2 regions of the Geodermatophilus sp. SYSU D01176 genome follow, and region 1 is predicted to be linked to the other one. Evidence: riboswitches for the same ligand, from Rfam matches in the RefSeq annotation. Region 1 holds a riboswitch; the other holds the start of a gene.
The links. Region 1 has a riboswitch for cyclic di-AMP ahead of ACI78Z_RS18350 (peptidoglycan DD-metalloendopeptidase family protein). Riboswitches for the same ligand answer to the same signal wherever they lie in the genome.
Positions count from the first base shown of each region.

Region 2: linked by a shared signal. The riboswitch ahead of ACI78Z_RS01650 (C40 family peptidase) and the one ahead of ACI78Z_RS18350 (peptidoglycan DD-metalloendopeptidase family protein) in region 1 are both predicted to bind cyclic di-AMP.

Region 1 covers NZ_JBJGYN010000038.1:40,916-48,310, forward strand. Annotated here, with positions in the region: gene ACI78Z_RS18340 (diguanylate cyclase domain-containing protein) at 111-1,223, opposite strand; gene ACI78Z_RS18345 (maleylpyruvate isomerase N-terminal domain-containing protein) at 1,347-2,258, shown strand; gene ACI78Z_RS18350 (peptidoglycan DD-metalloendopeptidase family protein) at 2,347-3,558, opposite strand; cyclic di-AMP (ydaO/yuaA leader) riboswitch at 3,570-3,721, opposite strand; gene pstS (phosphate ABC transporter substrate-binding protein PstS) at 4,186-5,286, shown strand; tRNA gene ACI78Z_RS18360 (tRNA-Ile) at 5,321-5,394, shown strand; gene ACI78Z_RS18365 (hypothetical protein) at 5,539-5,679, opposite strand; gene ACI78Z_RS18370 (toll/interleukin-1 receptor domain-containing protein) at 5,727-6,749, opposite strand; gene ACI78Z_RS18375 (WD40 repeat domain-containing protein) at 6,846-7,395, opposite strand, start outside.
Region 2 covers NZ_JBJGYN010000002.1:6,402-13,796, reverse strand. Annotated here, with positions in the region: gene ACI78Z_RS01655 (M48 family metallopeptidase) at 1-1,153, opposite strand, end outside; gene ACI78Z_RS01650 (C40 family peptidase) at 1,547-2,605, opposite strand; cyclic di-AMP (ydaO/yuaA leader) riboswitch at 2,622-2,770, opposite strand; gene ACI78Z_RS01645 (hypothetical protein) at 2,968-3,312, opposite strand; gene ACI78Z_RS01640 (D-alanyl-D-alanine carboxypeptidase family protein) at 3,411-5,114, opposite strand; gene ACI78Z_RS01635 (DEDD exonuclease domain-containing protein) at 5,322-7,175, shown strand; gene ACI78Z_RS01630 (Lrp/AsnC family transcriptional regulator) at 7,305-7,395, shown strand, end outside.

The sequences.
Region 1 (7,395 bases):
TCCCCCGCGGGTCCACAGAGGGTGACCGCGCGAACGGAGCTGTACCGCAACCCGCTCACCGAGCGTAGTCACCGAGCCGGGCGCGGCGACTCTGTCCACAGCCTGCCGGGTCAGCCGGCGAGCGCGGTCACCCGGTTGCCGCCGGCCCCCTTGGCCCGGTACATCGCCTGGTCGGCGCGCCCGAGCACCTCCGACCCCTCGTCGCCGGGCCGGACGGCGGTGACGCCGACGCTCGCGGTCACGCCGGACCCGGCGCCGACGCGGGCCACGGCGTCCCGCAGCCGGGCGGCGAGCGGCTCGCCGTCGTCGGGGGTCGTCCGGGCCAGGACGGCGAACTCGTCGCCGCCCAGCCGGGCCACCGTGTCGGTCTCCCGGACCACGGTGCCCAGCGCCGCCGTGACCGCCCGCAGGACGGCATCCCCGGCGGCGTGGCCGCTGCGGTCGTTGACGCCCTTGAACCCGTCCAGGTCGACCAGGCAGACCACCCAGCCCTCGACGGCGGCCGACGCCGCGCGGTCCAGCCGGTCGAGGAAGGCCCGGCGGTTGAGGCAGCCGGTCAGCGGATCGGTGGCGGCGAGCACCTCGGAGGTGCGCAGCAGCAGCAGCTGCCGGTCGTAGGACTCCCAGTGGTTGGCCGACGCCATCGCGCAGAGCACGGTGTAGGTGCCCATGACGACGCCGATGAAGGACGCCGACGAGTCCAGGCCGGCGCCGGCGACGCACACGAGGTAGGCGCCGGTCATCACGGCGCCCATCGTGACCACGCCCCACGGCGGGTAGGCGACGCCCAGGAAACCCAGGGTGATGAACAGCAGGGCGAAGAGGGGGCTGTCGGCCCCGCCGTCCGCCCGGGCGCCGACGGTCACCAGCCCGGTGACCGCGAGGCTCCAGCCGTAGAAGAGCAGGCTGCCGCGGGGGCCACGGACCATCTGCGCCACCGGGACCACGAGCAGGAGCGGTGCCGCCAGGACCGCGGCGCCGGCCACGGCCAGCAGGACGACCGTGCGCCCCGCGGCGCCCGGTGTCAGGAGGGCGTACCCGATCACGGCCAGGGCGGCGACCTCGGTGAGCCCGACGCCCAGCCGCACGTGGCGCACCCAGTAGGCGGCCCGGTCGTCGTCGTCGGCCAGCTGGCGGTACAGGGCGGCGCGCAGCGCGGTCCAGGGGCCGCGCGGCCCGCGGGAGCGGGTGCGGCGGCGGTCCCGGGCCGGCCTGTCGTCCATGGACCGGGCATCGACGCGGAGCGGCTCCACCTTGACGGTCCTCACCCGTGCGGGGGTCGCGGACGGGGGTGCGGCGAGGTCCACACCACGCCTGCCGCGGTGCGCGCCGGGTAGGAGGCGGGCATGGCGCGAACCGGGGACACCCCACAGCACCGGGGCATGGCCGACGCCGGACGGGAGACGGTCGGGCCGATGGTGCTCGGCGCGTGGGACGCCTTCCTCGAGCAGGCCGACGCCGTGGACCTCGACCGGCCGACCCGGCTGCCGGGCTGGCGGGTGCACGAGGTGTGCGTGCACCTGGGCCTCTGGGACGACCACGCCGCGCTGCCCGACCTGATCGCCTCGGCGCGGGCCGGCGGGGCGGGGGCGCCGCCGGAGGTCGACGCGACCAACGCGCGGGTGACCGCGGCACACCGCGACGCGCCCCGGGCGGAGGTGCTGGCCGCGCTGCGCCGCAACCGGGACGCCACCGCGCACTACCTGGCGGAGGAGCCGGTCGAGCTGGACACCGCGCCCGCGGTCGCCGTCGTCGGCCGGCTGCCGCTGCTCAGCGTCGTCCTCGGCCAGGCGTACGAGCTGGCGGTGCACGGGCTGGACCTGGTGCCGTGCGGGGCGCCGCCTCCTCCCCCGTCGGTGCTGCAGGCGGGGCTGGCCGCGCTGGCCGACGTGACCGGCGCGCTGGCCGCCCGCGAGGGGGTCAGCGGCGGCGCGACGCTCGCGACCCCGGACGGCGGCTGGGCCTTCGCCGCCGACGGCCGGGGATGGACCGTGCACCCGACCCCGGCGGGGGACGTCCACGGCACCGCGGTGGAGGCGCCCGTGGACCTGCTGCTGGAGGCGGCCTCGGGGCGGGTCAACCCGGTGGCCGCGCTGGCCCGGCGGCGGCTGCGGGTGCACGAGCTGGGCGGCCTGCTGGCCCTGGCGCCGATCGTGCACTCGGCGCCCGGCATCCCCGGCGGGCCGATCCTCCAGCTGGCCGCGCAGACGCTCGGCGGCGTGGGCGGGCTGCTGGGCCGGCTGCGCGGACGTCGCTAGACGCGACGCGGCCGCCGGGGGACCACTCCAGGCCCCGTCCAGAGGCTCACCGCGAGCTTGCGAGTGGTGAGGAGGACGGGGTCCTTCTTCAGCAGGCGCCGCCCAGCGAGATGCCGTGCGACTGGAGCCACGGCATCGGGTTGACCCGGCTGGCGTACAGCCCGCCCTGGTGCACCTCGAAGTGCAGGTGCGGCCCGGTGGACTGGCCCTTGTTGCCGACGTCGGCGATGTGGTCCCCGGCCTGGACGACCTGGCCGGCGCTCACGAAGAACTGGTTCACGTGCCCGTAGAGGGTGATCTGGCCGTCGCCGTGCTGGACGTACACGGCCTGGCCGAAGCCGCTGGCCGGGCCGGCCTGCAGGACGACGCCGTCCTCGGGCACGTAGATCGGGGTGCCGATGGGGGCGGCGATGTCGATGCCCTGGTGCATGGTCCCCCAGCGCGGGCCGTAGCAGGAGGTCACCCGCCCGGCCGTCGGCATGCCGGAGGTGCCGGACGCGCTCGCCAGCGCCTGCTGCTGCTGCGCCTGCTGGGCCTGCCACGCGGCAGCCGCGTCAGCGGCACCCTGGGCCGCGAGCAGCCGCTCACCGGCCAGGCGGAGCTCCTCGTCGAGGCGGGCCTTCTCCGCCGCGCGGGCGTCGTAGTCGACCTGTGCCCGGGCGAGGTGCTCGTTGGCGGCCCGCTCGGCCTCGTCGGCCTTGCGGGCGAGCTCGCCGAGCTGCGCGACGGCGGCCTTGGCGGCACGGTCGGCCTCCTCGACCCGCGCCTGGACGGTGAGGAACTCCTGCAGCCGGTCGGCGCGGTGGTCTCCCAGCTGCTCCATGGTCGCGGCCTGCTGCAGCAGCTCGGTCGGGCTCTGCGCGTCGAGCAGCAGCTCGAGGTCGCCGTAGCGGTCCTCGGCGCCCATGTAGGCCTCGCGACCGAGGTCGGCCATGTCCTCCTCGGCCGTGGCGACGTCGGCCTGGGCGGCGGCGAGCTCTGCGGCGGTCCGCTCGGCCTCGGCCTGGCCCTGGGCGAGCTGGGCGCGAGCGACCAGGGCGGCGTCGGCGGCGGCCTCGGCCTCCACGGTCATGCGCTGGAGCTGCTCCTCAGCGGCCTTCACCTGCTCCTCGATGGCAGCGACCTGCTCCTCGAGCGAGGCCTGCTCGGCTTCGGGGGCGGCGCCGGCCACCATCGGCGTGCCGGCCAGGAGCCCGGCCACCGCGGCGGCGACGACGACGGCCCGGCGGGGTGCCCGGAGGCGGCTGCGCGGAGAGGTGGCGCAGGGCAGCACGGTGTTCTGGCGGTGCAGGGTCGCCAAGGCGACTGTTCTCCCATCCTCGCGACCGCCTACCGAGTTAGCTGACGGGTTCGGGCCGGACGGCGCCCTACCTGCCTGCGCAACGCGTGCGCATACAGGACTCACCCCAGGTGTTCGGTGGGTCCCCGGTCCGCCTCGGCCCCGGACGGGGCGTCGACGGTTCGGCGGTGGCCGCGCCGAGGCCCTCGGTTCCCGAGGAGCTGAGCCCGGCTGGGCCGTCGGGAAAGCTACACGGCCTCCGGCCCCGGGTCACGATCGGGTAACGCAGCCGGAGCGTCCCCTTGCCACCGAAACCCGGTCTCCACTACGTCGAGTCAGCGATCCGCTGCGCAGCGGTGGCGGGTGGGACGGCGGGGACGCGCGATGCGACCAGCGCGGACGCCGGATGCACCCGGATTCCCCCGCCGATCGGCCCGCATGCGCAGAACCGGCTGTGATGTCGCTCACGGAGTCACCCGATCGGGCGCTGTGGACGCCCTCCGGCCGTCGTCCACACCGGCCGGGCGACGCGCGCCCGGCCGGTGTAACGGCCCCTCCGGTGCCGATCGGCGCGGTCCGGGTGGGACGCCTAGGGTCGCGCCAGGACGCCCGACGGCAGTGCGCGGGCCGGACGGCGGGAGGACGCGGGTGTCTGGCCGGAGGAAGCTCGCCGCGGCCGTCGGGGTCGCCGCGGTGGCCGGCGCAGCGGTGGCGCTGTCCCAGTACGTGCCCCCCAACGAGCGCGACCAGGGCGCCCTGGCCGCCGGGGACCTGTCCGGCGCCCTCGTGGGCGCCGGGGCGAGCAGCCAGCAGGCGGCGATGCAGGGGTGGACCGCCGGCTACTCGGCCGTACAGCCGGACGTGACCGTGGACTACGACCCGGTCGGCTCCGGCGGTGGTCGCGAGCAGTTCGTCGCCGGCGGCATCGACTTCGCCGGCTCGGACGCGCCACTCGACGAGGAGGAGCTCGTCGCGGCCCGCGAGCGCTGCGGCGGCGAGGTCCTCGAGCTGCCGAACTACATCTCGCCGATCGCCGTCGTGCACAACCTGCCCGAGGTGGAGGAGCTGGACCTCTCCCCCGCCACGCTCGCCGGCATCTTCGCCCGGCGGATCACCAGCTGGGACGACCCGGCGATCGCCGCCGACAACCCCGGTGTCGCGCTGCCCGCCACGTCGATCACCCCGGTCAACCGGTCCGACGAGTCGGGGACGACGGAGAACTTCACCGAGTACCTGGCTGCCGCGGCCCCCGAGGCCTGGCCGTACGAGCCGGACGGCGAGTGGCCGGTGGAGGGCGGCGAGTCAGCGCAGGGCAATTCCGGCGTGGTGGCCGCCGTGGCCGGGGGCGCGGGGACCGTCGGGTACGCCGACCTCTCCCAGGCCGGCGACCTGGGTGTGGCCCGCATCGGCGTGGGTGGGGAGTTCGTCGCGCCGACGCCGGAAGCCGCGGCCGCGGTCGTCGAGGGGTCCGAGCCGCTGCCGGGCCGGGGTCCGTACGACTTCGCCCTGGAGCTGGACCGGACGACGGCCGAGTCCGGCCAGTACCCGATCGTGCTGGTCAGCTACCACCTGGGCTGCACCGCGTACGAGGACCAGCTGACTGCCGAGCTGGTCGCGGACTTCATGACGTACGTGACGAGCGAGGAGGGCCAGGCCGCGGCCGCCGAGGTGGCCGGCTCCGCGCCGATCTCCGACGCGCTGCGGGGGCAGGCCCGGACGGCGATCGACGCCATCGGCACCGCGCCCTGAAGTCGGCCCGCGCGTCTGGCAGGCTGGACACCGCGGGGCGGTAGCTCAGCCGGTCAGAGCATGGGACTCATAATCCCTGGGTCGTGGGTTCGAGCCCCACCCGCCCCACCTCCGCGATGTGCTCGAGGCCGCAATCCATTCAGCTGGACCAGGGACCCCGACACCGTCATCGCGAGGGCCACCCCTCCGCGGAACCGCAAACGCGGAGCATGTCACTGGCGGAGCACCAGGCACCCGCAATGAGCACCAGCGCTATCCGGACATGACACCATCGGAGAAGATGAGATCGTCATCGACCTTCACGGAGAAGCCTCGAATCACCGAGAAATCCGGCATGTATCGAACAGCCAGTTCCATCCACACGGGGGTTCCGTCGTCCTCGAGCCGCAGCATGACCACCTCAACGCGGAAGAGTAAGCCCTTGTGCAAGATCTTGGTCTTCAGCTCTGATCTGGCCCACTTTCTACCATCAACTGAAACGGAATACCCCCCATCTGCCGGGTTCGGAAATCAACTAGGTGCTGCTTGCCCCGAACGAAGATCATTACGGATCGAGTCGACCAGTTGCGGCGCTCCAAGATGACCCTGGCTGGCTGAGCCCCGGTTGATCCTGCTCTGGACAGCTCTGATCCCGGATGCAGGGACTCATGAGAGCTCCGGAAATACTGGGGATCCGCTGCCCACCGTGCCGCTGACTGCCGACGAGGCCGTCCGCTGACCGCCTTGTCCTGTGGGATGGTGTTGGCGGAATCCGGGGAGGATGGAGACCGGAGGGGGGCGGACGCGTCAGGCTGGGCGGCTGAGTGCTCGGAGGAGGCCAGCTGGGTGAGCAGCTCGTCGATGTGTTGGACGTTGCGGTAGGTGACGTCGGGTCTGCGGCGTAGCGCTCGGAGGAGCTCACGGGCGTCTTCCTTGACGCTTTCGTCCTCCTCGGTCTCCAGGCATTCCCGCAACTGGCGGATGAAGTCTCCTTGCTCGTTGGGGGTCAGTTGGGCGCCGGCGATCGCCGAGCCGAGGCGGAACAGGTACGCGAACGGAACCCCAGGGGGCTCAGGCAGCGGGTCGGGAAGAGGTCTCCGGTCCCTAGCTAAGGCCTGGAGCGTGCCGATCAGCGCCAGCCCACTGGCCAGCGTCCGTTCCCGGTAGTCGAGGACCTGGAGGTCGGCGACCGGGGTGGTGCGCAGGTTGCCCACCGAGCCGATCAAGACTGGCAGCATCGGCAGACCCAGTGCCCTGGCGTAGGCAAGCTCGGCCTGGCACGGCTTGGAGGCCAGTGAGTTCTCCGACACGGCCAGCAAGAACACCTCGCACTCGCGGATCCGTCGCAGGATGTCCTGCCACCAGGGATCCCCACCGCGCAGCTCCCGGTCCTGCCACACCGACAGATGCGCCCGTTCCAGATCGCCGATCAACTCGCCGACCGCGGCCTCGTCCCTGCGGGAGTAGCTGACGAAAACCTGCACCGGCACACCTCCGCCGCGCCGAACGGGAACGGCACCGGCACCGGCACCGGCACCGGCACCGGCACCGGCACCGGCACCGGCACCATGAAACATGGATCAGTATTGGGCGGCTGGAGCATTGGCGGGGGCGCCTTCTCCAGCGGGCAGGTCCGGGCAGGTCCGTGCGTAGGGCAGGTCCTGGATGAACTGGTCCCACTCGGCCTGGGACAAGTTGCGGTTCACGATCTTGCACCCGTAGGTCAACCAGGAGTTGAACCGCGGGTTCCACAAGCGGACCGTGGTGTCGTCGCCAGCGGAGGCGAGCAGTTCGCCGTCAGGGCTGAAGGCGACGCTCTGGACCGTGCCGGCGTAACCAGACGTGCCGCTGGCCACTGTCGAGTGCCCACTCAGCGGCTGGCCGTGCGGTCGGCCGGAGGTGGCGTCCCACAGCCGCACGGTGCTGTCGATGCTGGACGAGGCGAGAAGGTCACCGTCGGGGCTGAAGGCCACGCCGGATACCGCACTCCCATGACCGGTGAGCGGTTGGCCGTGCGGTTCACCGGAGGACACGTTCCACAACCGGACCGTGGCATCTCCGCTGCCGGAGGCGAGCAGCTCACCGTCGGGGCTGAATGCGACGGCGTTGATGAAGTCGGTGCCACCACCG
Region 2 (7,395 bases), on a different contig from region 1:
GCTGCATCGCGGTGAACGCCCCGGCGTCCCCGGTCAGCTCGAGCGCCCGCAGGTCGGCGCGCGCCTCCACGTGCCGCGACACCAGGTTCTGCACCGGGGTGCTCAGCAGCCCGCCCAGCGACAGCAGGAGCAGCACCAGGGGGACGACGGCCGGGTCGGCGGGCGACTGGACGCCCGCGCGGCGCAGCAGCGGTGTCCAGGACAGCAGCCACCCGCACAGCGCCACGGCGCCCGCGGCACCCAGCGCACCGACGAGCGTGCCGGTGAGGACGTCGCGGTGGACGACGTGGCCGAGCTCGTGCGCCACGATCGAGACGACGGCGTCCTCGGGGAGCTGCTCCAGGGTCGTGTCGTAGAGGACGACGCGGCGGGTCGAGCCGAACCCGGAGACGTAGGCGTTCAGCCCCGTCGTCCGCCGGGAGGCGTCGGACACCAGCACGTCCTGCACGGGGGTGCCGTTCTCCTCCGCCAGGTCGAGCAGCCGGGTGCGCAGCTCCCCGGCCGGCAGCGGCTCGAAGCGGTTGAACGCCGGCTCGATCACCACCGGGGAGAGGAACGAGCCCACGACGACGAAGCCCGCGGCCACGGCGGTCCCCCACGCCCACCAGGTGCGCGGCGCCCGGCGGACCAGCCACAGGAAGCTCATCAACGCCAGGGCCGTGAGCGCGGCACCGATGGCGGTCGAGACGGTGACGTCGCGCAGCCACAGCCCCCACCCGCGGGTGGACAGGCCGTACCGGTGCCGGACGACCTCCGCGTACGCCGAGACCGGGAGGGTGGCCAGCCGGCCCACCCCGACCACGACGGCCGTGCCGAGCAGCACCTGGGCGAGCCGGCCGCCGCCCAACGGTCTCGCGACGGCGCGCACCAGCCGCGCGCCGAGCGGCGTCAGCCCCAGCGCCGCGGAGACGGCCAGGCCCAGCACCAGCGAGGTCAGCGACGCCGGGCGCAGCGCCGCGGCGAAGGCCTCGGCGCGGGCCAGCCGGTCCGGCGGGAGGACCGAGGACGGGTCGACCGGGGTGCGCCCGCCCGCCGGCTCGGTCAGCACCGTCCACGGCGGGACCACGACGAGGACGACGGCGAGGGCGGCGCCCAGCACGACCGCGACCAGCAGCGCGGCCCGGCGGGAGCTCGTCCCGCCCGCCTCGCTCACCCGGCCGATCCTAGGTCGGGCACCGCAGCGGCCGAGGCCGGCACCCAGCGGCGCTGGACCGGTCGCGGAGCCCGCAGGCCCCCTCCAGGGCACCGCCCCGAGCGGGCGAGGGGTGGGGAGGAGGGGGTCCTTCCACCGACCGGGACACGGGCAGCGGCTCCACGGCGGCCGGGGACGGCGCCTGGCCACGGTGCGGTCCCCGATCGCAGCGGCACGGCGGGGTCGGCCGGTGGGCCGACGATGTCATCGCCTCACAGCGGTGTGCTGATCGGTTGACGGTTCGTGCCGTCGCGGCGGCGAGATCGGCGGTCTCGTACGGTCACCGGCCTCGACGCGTGAGAGATCGCCGATCTCACCAGTTGACCCACCCTCCGACCAACCCGCGAACCGCTGTCAGGCCATGCGGCGCATGGCGACGATGCCGCCCATCGAGTCCACGCTCACCACCTCCACCGGCCGCGCGAGGGTGGAGGCGTGCACCAGCTGGCCGTTGCCGATGTACATCGACACGTGGCCGACCGGGCTGTAGTAGAAGACCAGGTCGCCCGGCTGCAGGTCGGCCCGGGACACCGCGGTGCCCATCGTCGCCTGCATCCGCGACGAGTGCGGCAGGCTGATGCCGGCCGCGGCGTACGCGTACTGGGTCGGCCCGGAGCAGTCCAAGGCATCCGGCCCGCCGGCACCCCACACGTGGACGTCACCGACCTGGGCCAGCGCGGTGTCGACGGCGGCCTGCGCGACGCCGCTGGCCGCGGCCGCGGGCGCGGCGGTCACCGGCTGCCCGGCGTGCGCGGCCACGACCTCCTGCTGCTGCGGCGCCGACAGCGCATCGTACTGCGCCTGGTAGTCGGCGATGTCCGCCTCGAGCCGGGCCTGGCGGGCGGTGACGTCGTCCAGCGTGCGCCGGGCGGCGGCGGAGTCGGCCACCTCGTGGAGCACCTCGGTGGTGTGCCCGGCGATCGCGTCGAGGGTGGCCAGCCGGGAGACGAACTCCTCGGCCGACCCGCTGGTCATCAGCAGGTCCAGCTCGGCCATGCCGTCGCCGGAGGTGGAGGTGAAGGCCGCGCGGGCGACCTGGCGGATGTGGCCGTCGAGCGCGTCGAGCTGCGCCTGGGCCCCGGCGGCCGCATGGTCGGCGGCCTGCTGCTGCGCGAGGGTCTCGCGGGCCTCGTTCACCTGCTCGGTGACGACCTCGAGCTCGTGGGCGGCCCGGGCGGCCCGCTCAGCGGCCCGCGCGGCGCTGGTGGTCTCCTCCGGGTCCGCGGCGGCGGTCCCTGGGACCAGCGTCAGGGCGAGGGTGGCGGTGCTGCCCGTACGAGTCCGCGGACGATGCCGCGGGACGGGGTGGCGCGGGACGGGGTGTCGCGGGACGGGGTGGCGCGGCGGAACGCGGCCGAGGGGTGGGCTGGAACTGATCGACGGCATGCCCCAGGGCAGGGCGGGGGTCGCCACGGGCGGCGGCTCTCCGTTCTTCCCCAGCGACCGCCTACCGAGTTGGCTGACGGGTTGGGGCTGGGAAGAAGGCGCCCTATCCCCGCGCCCCGGCGGAGCGGCGCGCGGGAGAACTCACCCCAGTGCTGCGGTGGGTCCCTGGTTCCCCCTCGGCGCCGGTGCGGCGCGTCGGGCGATTCGGCGGTGACCGGCCGAGGTCACCGGATGGTGGTGACGACCACCCGGCCGGACCGCGTCACCGTACGGGGGCCGTGCGAGGAGTGGCGAACGGGGGCACGGTGAACCGTGAGGTCAGCGCCGCGTCGCCGGCTCGCCACGCGGCCGGTCACCCGTGCGGGCGACAGACGGAGCGGCGCCCTGGATCAGCCGGTGCGCCGCCCGGTGCCCTGTCCGCGGGTTCGCCTTTGAGGCGCGGCCCGCCGGACGGGGGCGGGCCGGGTGGGGTGCTCGTGGCGCAGCGGCGGCACCAGACCGGCGTCGGCCAGCACCCGGACGGCGCGGCGCTCGACCTCGTCGAACTCCACGACCACCCCCGGCGGCAGCACGACGACGTCCTCCGCGGTGCGCCCGTCGTCCCGCCGGCCGGTGATCGGCACCACGGTGGGGTCGGTCCCGCGCCGGCCCGGCGGCGCTCCCAGCAGCACGGTGACGACGCAGTCCCCGCAGCCGGTGCCGCGGGCGGTGCAGGTGTCGCAGTCGATGTGCACGGTCTCCTCCTCAGCCGGCCGACCCTGGTCGCGCAAGGCCGTCCGAGGCCCCGGTCGATCCGGGCAGGACGCTAGGAGCGGGCACCGACAGTTCCGGCTCAGCCGCCGGCGTACTCCCAGTGCCAGGGCTCCTCGCGGCCGTTGCCGGGATCGGCCCAGCGCGGGTGCAGGAAGCCGAAGCGGCCGGCGTTGGCCACCATCCAGGCGTACTCCACCGTCCCGAACCGCTCGACGCCACCGCACAGGTCGACGGCCAGGCCCCAGCCGTGGTCGCTGGTGCCCGGCACCGCCGCGAGCGCCGGCTTCTCGCCGTACAGCCGCACCTGGCCGGCGTAGCTCCGGTAGGAGTCGGTGAGGCACAGCGGTGTCCCGAAGGCACCGGCGAAGGCGCTGCTCATCCCCCGGTAGGCCGCCGCCGCGTCGCAGCGCAGCAGGTGGCCGGCGACCCCCAGCGGGCACATCGCGCTGGGCGGGATCAGCCCGTTCGGGAAACCGCCCCACGCCCGCCCTCCGGAGGTCTCGGGCGGGTACCGCACGTCGCCGCACTCGACGGGCAGCGCCCCGCCGGACGGTCCGGTCGCGGGGACGGCCGCGCGTGGCCCGAGGCCGGGCCGCCCGGCGCCCAGCACCCGGTCGGCCGCCGGACGGCCGACCACCACGGCACCGGCGCGGGCGTCGGCCGCCAGCACCGTCCGCCCGTCGAGGGCGATGCCCACGTTGCCCGGACCGGATCGCCCGGCACCGAGGAAGACCAGGTCCCCCGGGAGGACGTCGGCCGGGTCGACCGGCGTGGTCACCGCGTGGAGTCCCGCCTGGTCGTCCGGGAGGTCGATCCCCACCGAGGCGTAGACGGCGTGCACCAGCGATCCGCAGGACCACGCGTCCGGCCCCGCCGCGCCGGGGACGTAGGGCAGGTCCAGCGTGTCCACTGCGGCGCTGACCGCGGCGACCGCCTCGGCCGAGGGGACGACCAGGGGATCCGGTGCGCCGGGCAGCTGGGCCGCCCCGGCCTGCACGCCACCGCCGGCCGCCGGCACCGGCACCAGCCCGTCGGGCAGGCTCGCCGCCGGGTCGCGCAGCACCGCGGCCGGCGGCGGCGCGACGCCGGCCGCGGCCAGCTCGCCGAGGTACCCGTGCCAGTCGGCCGCCGCCTGCCGGCCGGCTGCCCGCTGCTCCTCCCGCTGCCGACCCAGCTGCCGGTCGACGGCGGCGACGGCGGCCTCCAGGTCCCGGCTCGCCGCGGCCGCGGCCGCCTCCAGCTCGGTGGTCTCGGTCGTGAGCTCCGCCGCTCGCGCACGGGCGGTCTCCCGCGTCCGCTCCGCCTCCGCCCGCCGCGCCGCCGCCTCCTGCCGTCGACGCTCCGCCGCGGCGACCACCGCGGCCGCGTGCCGCTCGGCAGCGTCGAGCAGGCCCCCCGCGGCGACGACGTCCCCGGGCCCCCCACCGGACAGCAGCACCGACAGCGGCGTGACCTCGCCGGCGTCCCGGTACACCGCCGAGGCGTGGCGGGCCACCTCGGCCCGGGCCCGAGCGAGGTCGGCGTCCGCCGCGACGATGTCGGCCTCCGCCTGAGCCGCGGTCGCCTCGGCAGCGGCGAGGGCCTCCCGGGCCGCGAGGACCCGGGACTGCCGCTCCTGCAGGTCGGCCTGCACACCGGCAGCGCGCCGCTGCAACTCGTCGAGCTCGGGGCTGTGCAGGAGGCTGGCGGTCGCGACGGCCGGGCCTGCGGGGTCGGCCGCCGCGGGCGTCGCCGACGTCAGCACGGCGGCGAGCACGACGATGCCGACGGACAGGGACGCCACCGCGCGACGGCCGGGGCGCCACCGGGAGAGCGAGTGCACGGACCACCTCTGCGAGTCGGGGACCGCAGCGGTCCTCGACGCGATGGTCCCCGGCGGCCCCGCGGGCGCACCAGAGGACGGTGCCCGGGTCCCCCGGAAGAGCGAGGAGGTCCTGGTCCCCGGCGCGCGTCCCCGGGACTGTCAGCGCCCCGACCTACCGTCCGCCCCGTGCGCCCTTCCCCCGCCCGGCCGGTGCCGCTCTCCCCCGCTCGCCTGGCCGGGACGGCGGCCCGCGCCGCGGCCGGGCTGCCCCGCTACGAACAGGCCACCATCGACGAGCTGGGCACCCCGCTGGCGGAGGTGACCTTCGTCGTGGTGGACCTGGAGACCACCGGCGGGTCGCCCAAGGACAGCGCGATCACCGAGATCGGCGCGGTCAAGGTGCGCGGCGGGGAGGTGCTCGGCGAGTTCCAGACCCTCGTCGACCCGGGCTGCGAGATCCCGCCCTACATCAGCGTGCTCACCGGGATCACCTCGACGATGGTGGCCGCGGCGCCGCGCATCGGCTCGGTGCTGCCGCTCTTCCTCGAGTTCGCCCGCGGAGCGGTGCTGGTCGCCCACAACGCCCCGTTCGACCTCGGGTTCCTCCGGGCCGCCTGCGCGGACAACGGCATCGCCTGGCCCGCCACGGCCTCGGTCGACACCGCCGTCCTCGCCCGCCGGCTGCTCACCCGCGACGAGGTGCCCAACTGCAAGCTGGCCACCCTCGCGCCGTACTTCCGCACCAGCACCGAGCCCTGCCACCGGGCGCTGGCCGACGCCCGCGCCACCGTCGACGTGCTGCACGGGCTGTTCGAGCGGCTGGGCCCGCTGGGCATCACCAGCCTGGAGGAGCTGACCGGCCTCACCCGCCAGGTCGACCCCGACCGGCTGCGCAAGCGGCACCTGGCCGACGACGTCCCGCACGGCCCCGGCGTCTACCTGTTCCGCGGTCCGCGCGACGAGCCCCTCTACGTGGGTACGTCGACCGACCTGCGCAGCCGGGTGCGCAGCTACTTCACCGCCGGCGAGCAGCGCAGCCGGATGACCGAGATGGTGGCGCTGGCCCAGCGGGTCGACGCGATCCCGTGCGCCCACGACCTCGAGGCCGCCGTCCGCGAGCTCCGGCTGATCGCCGAGCACAAGCCGCGCTACAACCGGCGCTCGCGGTTCCCCGAGCGGGCGCTGTGGGTCCGGCTGACCGAGGAGCCCTTCCCCCGGCTGTCGGTGGTCCGCCGGGTCCGCCCGGGCGCCGGGGTGTTCCTCGGGCCCTTCCCCGACCGGCGCGCGGCCGACGCGGCGGTGGCCGCCGTGCACGAGGCGCTGCCGCTGCGCCAGTGCACCGGCCGGTTGTCGGTGCGGGTGCTGGGTACCGCCTGCGCCCTGGCCGGCATGGGCCGCTGCGGTGCCCCGTGCACCGGCGCCCAGTCGGTGGAGGACTACGGGGCGCTCGCCGCCGTCCTGCGGACCGCCGTGGCCGCCGATCCGCACGCCCTGCTGTCGCCGCTGCTGGCCCGCGTCGAGCGGCTGGCCCGCGAGGAGCGCTACGAGGACGCCGCCGTCCTCCGCGACCGGGTCGCCACGCTGGTGCGCGCGGTACGCCGCCGCCAGCGGCTGGAGTCCCTCGCGGCGGTGCCCGAGCTGGTGCTGGCCCGCCCGGACGGCGAGGGCGGCTGGCAGCTGTCCGTCGTCCGCCGGGGCCGGCTGGTGGCCGCCGGCTGCGCGGCGCGGGGCAGCTCGGTGCGGGCGACCCTCGAGGGGCTGCTGGCCACGGCCGAGACGCCGCTGGGCCCCGACGGGGAGCTGGCCGCCTCGGTCGACGAGACCGAGCTGGTGCTGCGCTGGATGGAGAAGCCCGGCACCCGGCTGGTCCAGGTCGACGGCACGCTGGCCTGCCCGGTGCCCGGCACCGGCGGGTACAGCGACTTCCTCGAGCGGGTGGAGGCCGGCCGCGCCGGGCGCGACCCGTTCGCCGACGGCCGCGCCCTGGGCACCCGTGCCCGGCCCGAGCGGGTCCCCCGCGGCGCCGCCATGAGCCGGTGACCTGCTGGAACGGCCCTCCTGCAGGGGCCCGCGCCGAGCCGGTGACGTGCTTGGACGGCCCCGCTGCAGGGACCCGCCGCGAGCGGAGCGAGTGGTGGGGGGCAGTGGGGTCCTTCTAGCATCCCCGGCGTGATCACCGCCATCGTCATGATCGACGCGGCCACCGACGCGATCCCCGAGGTGGCCGAGGCCGTCGCCGGCCTCGACGGCGTCAGCGAGG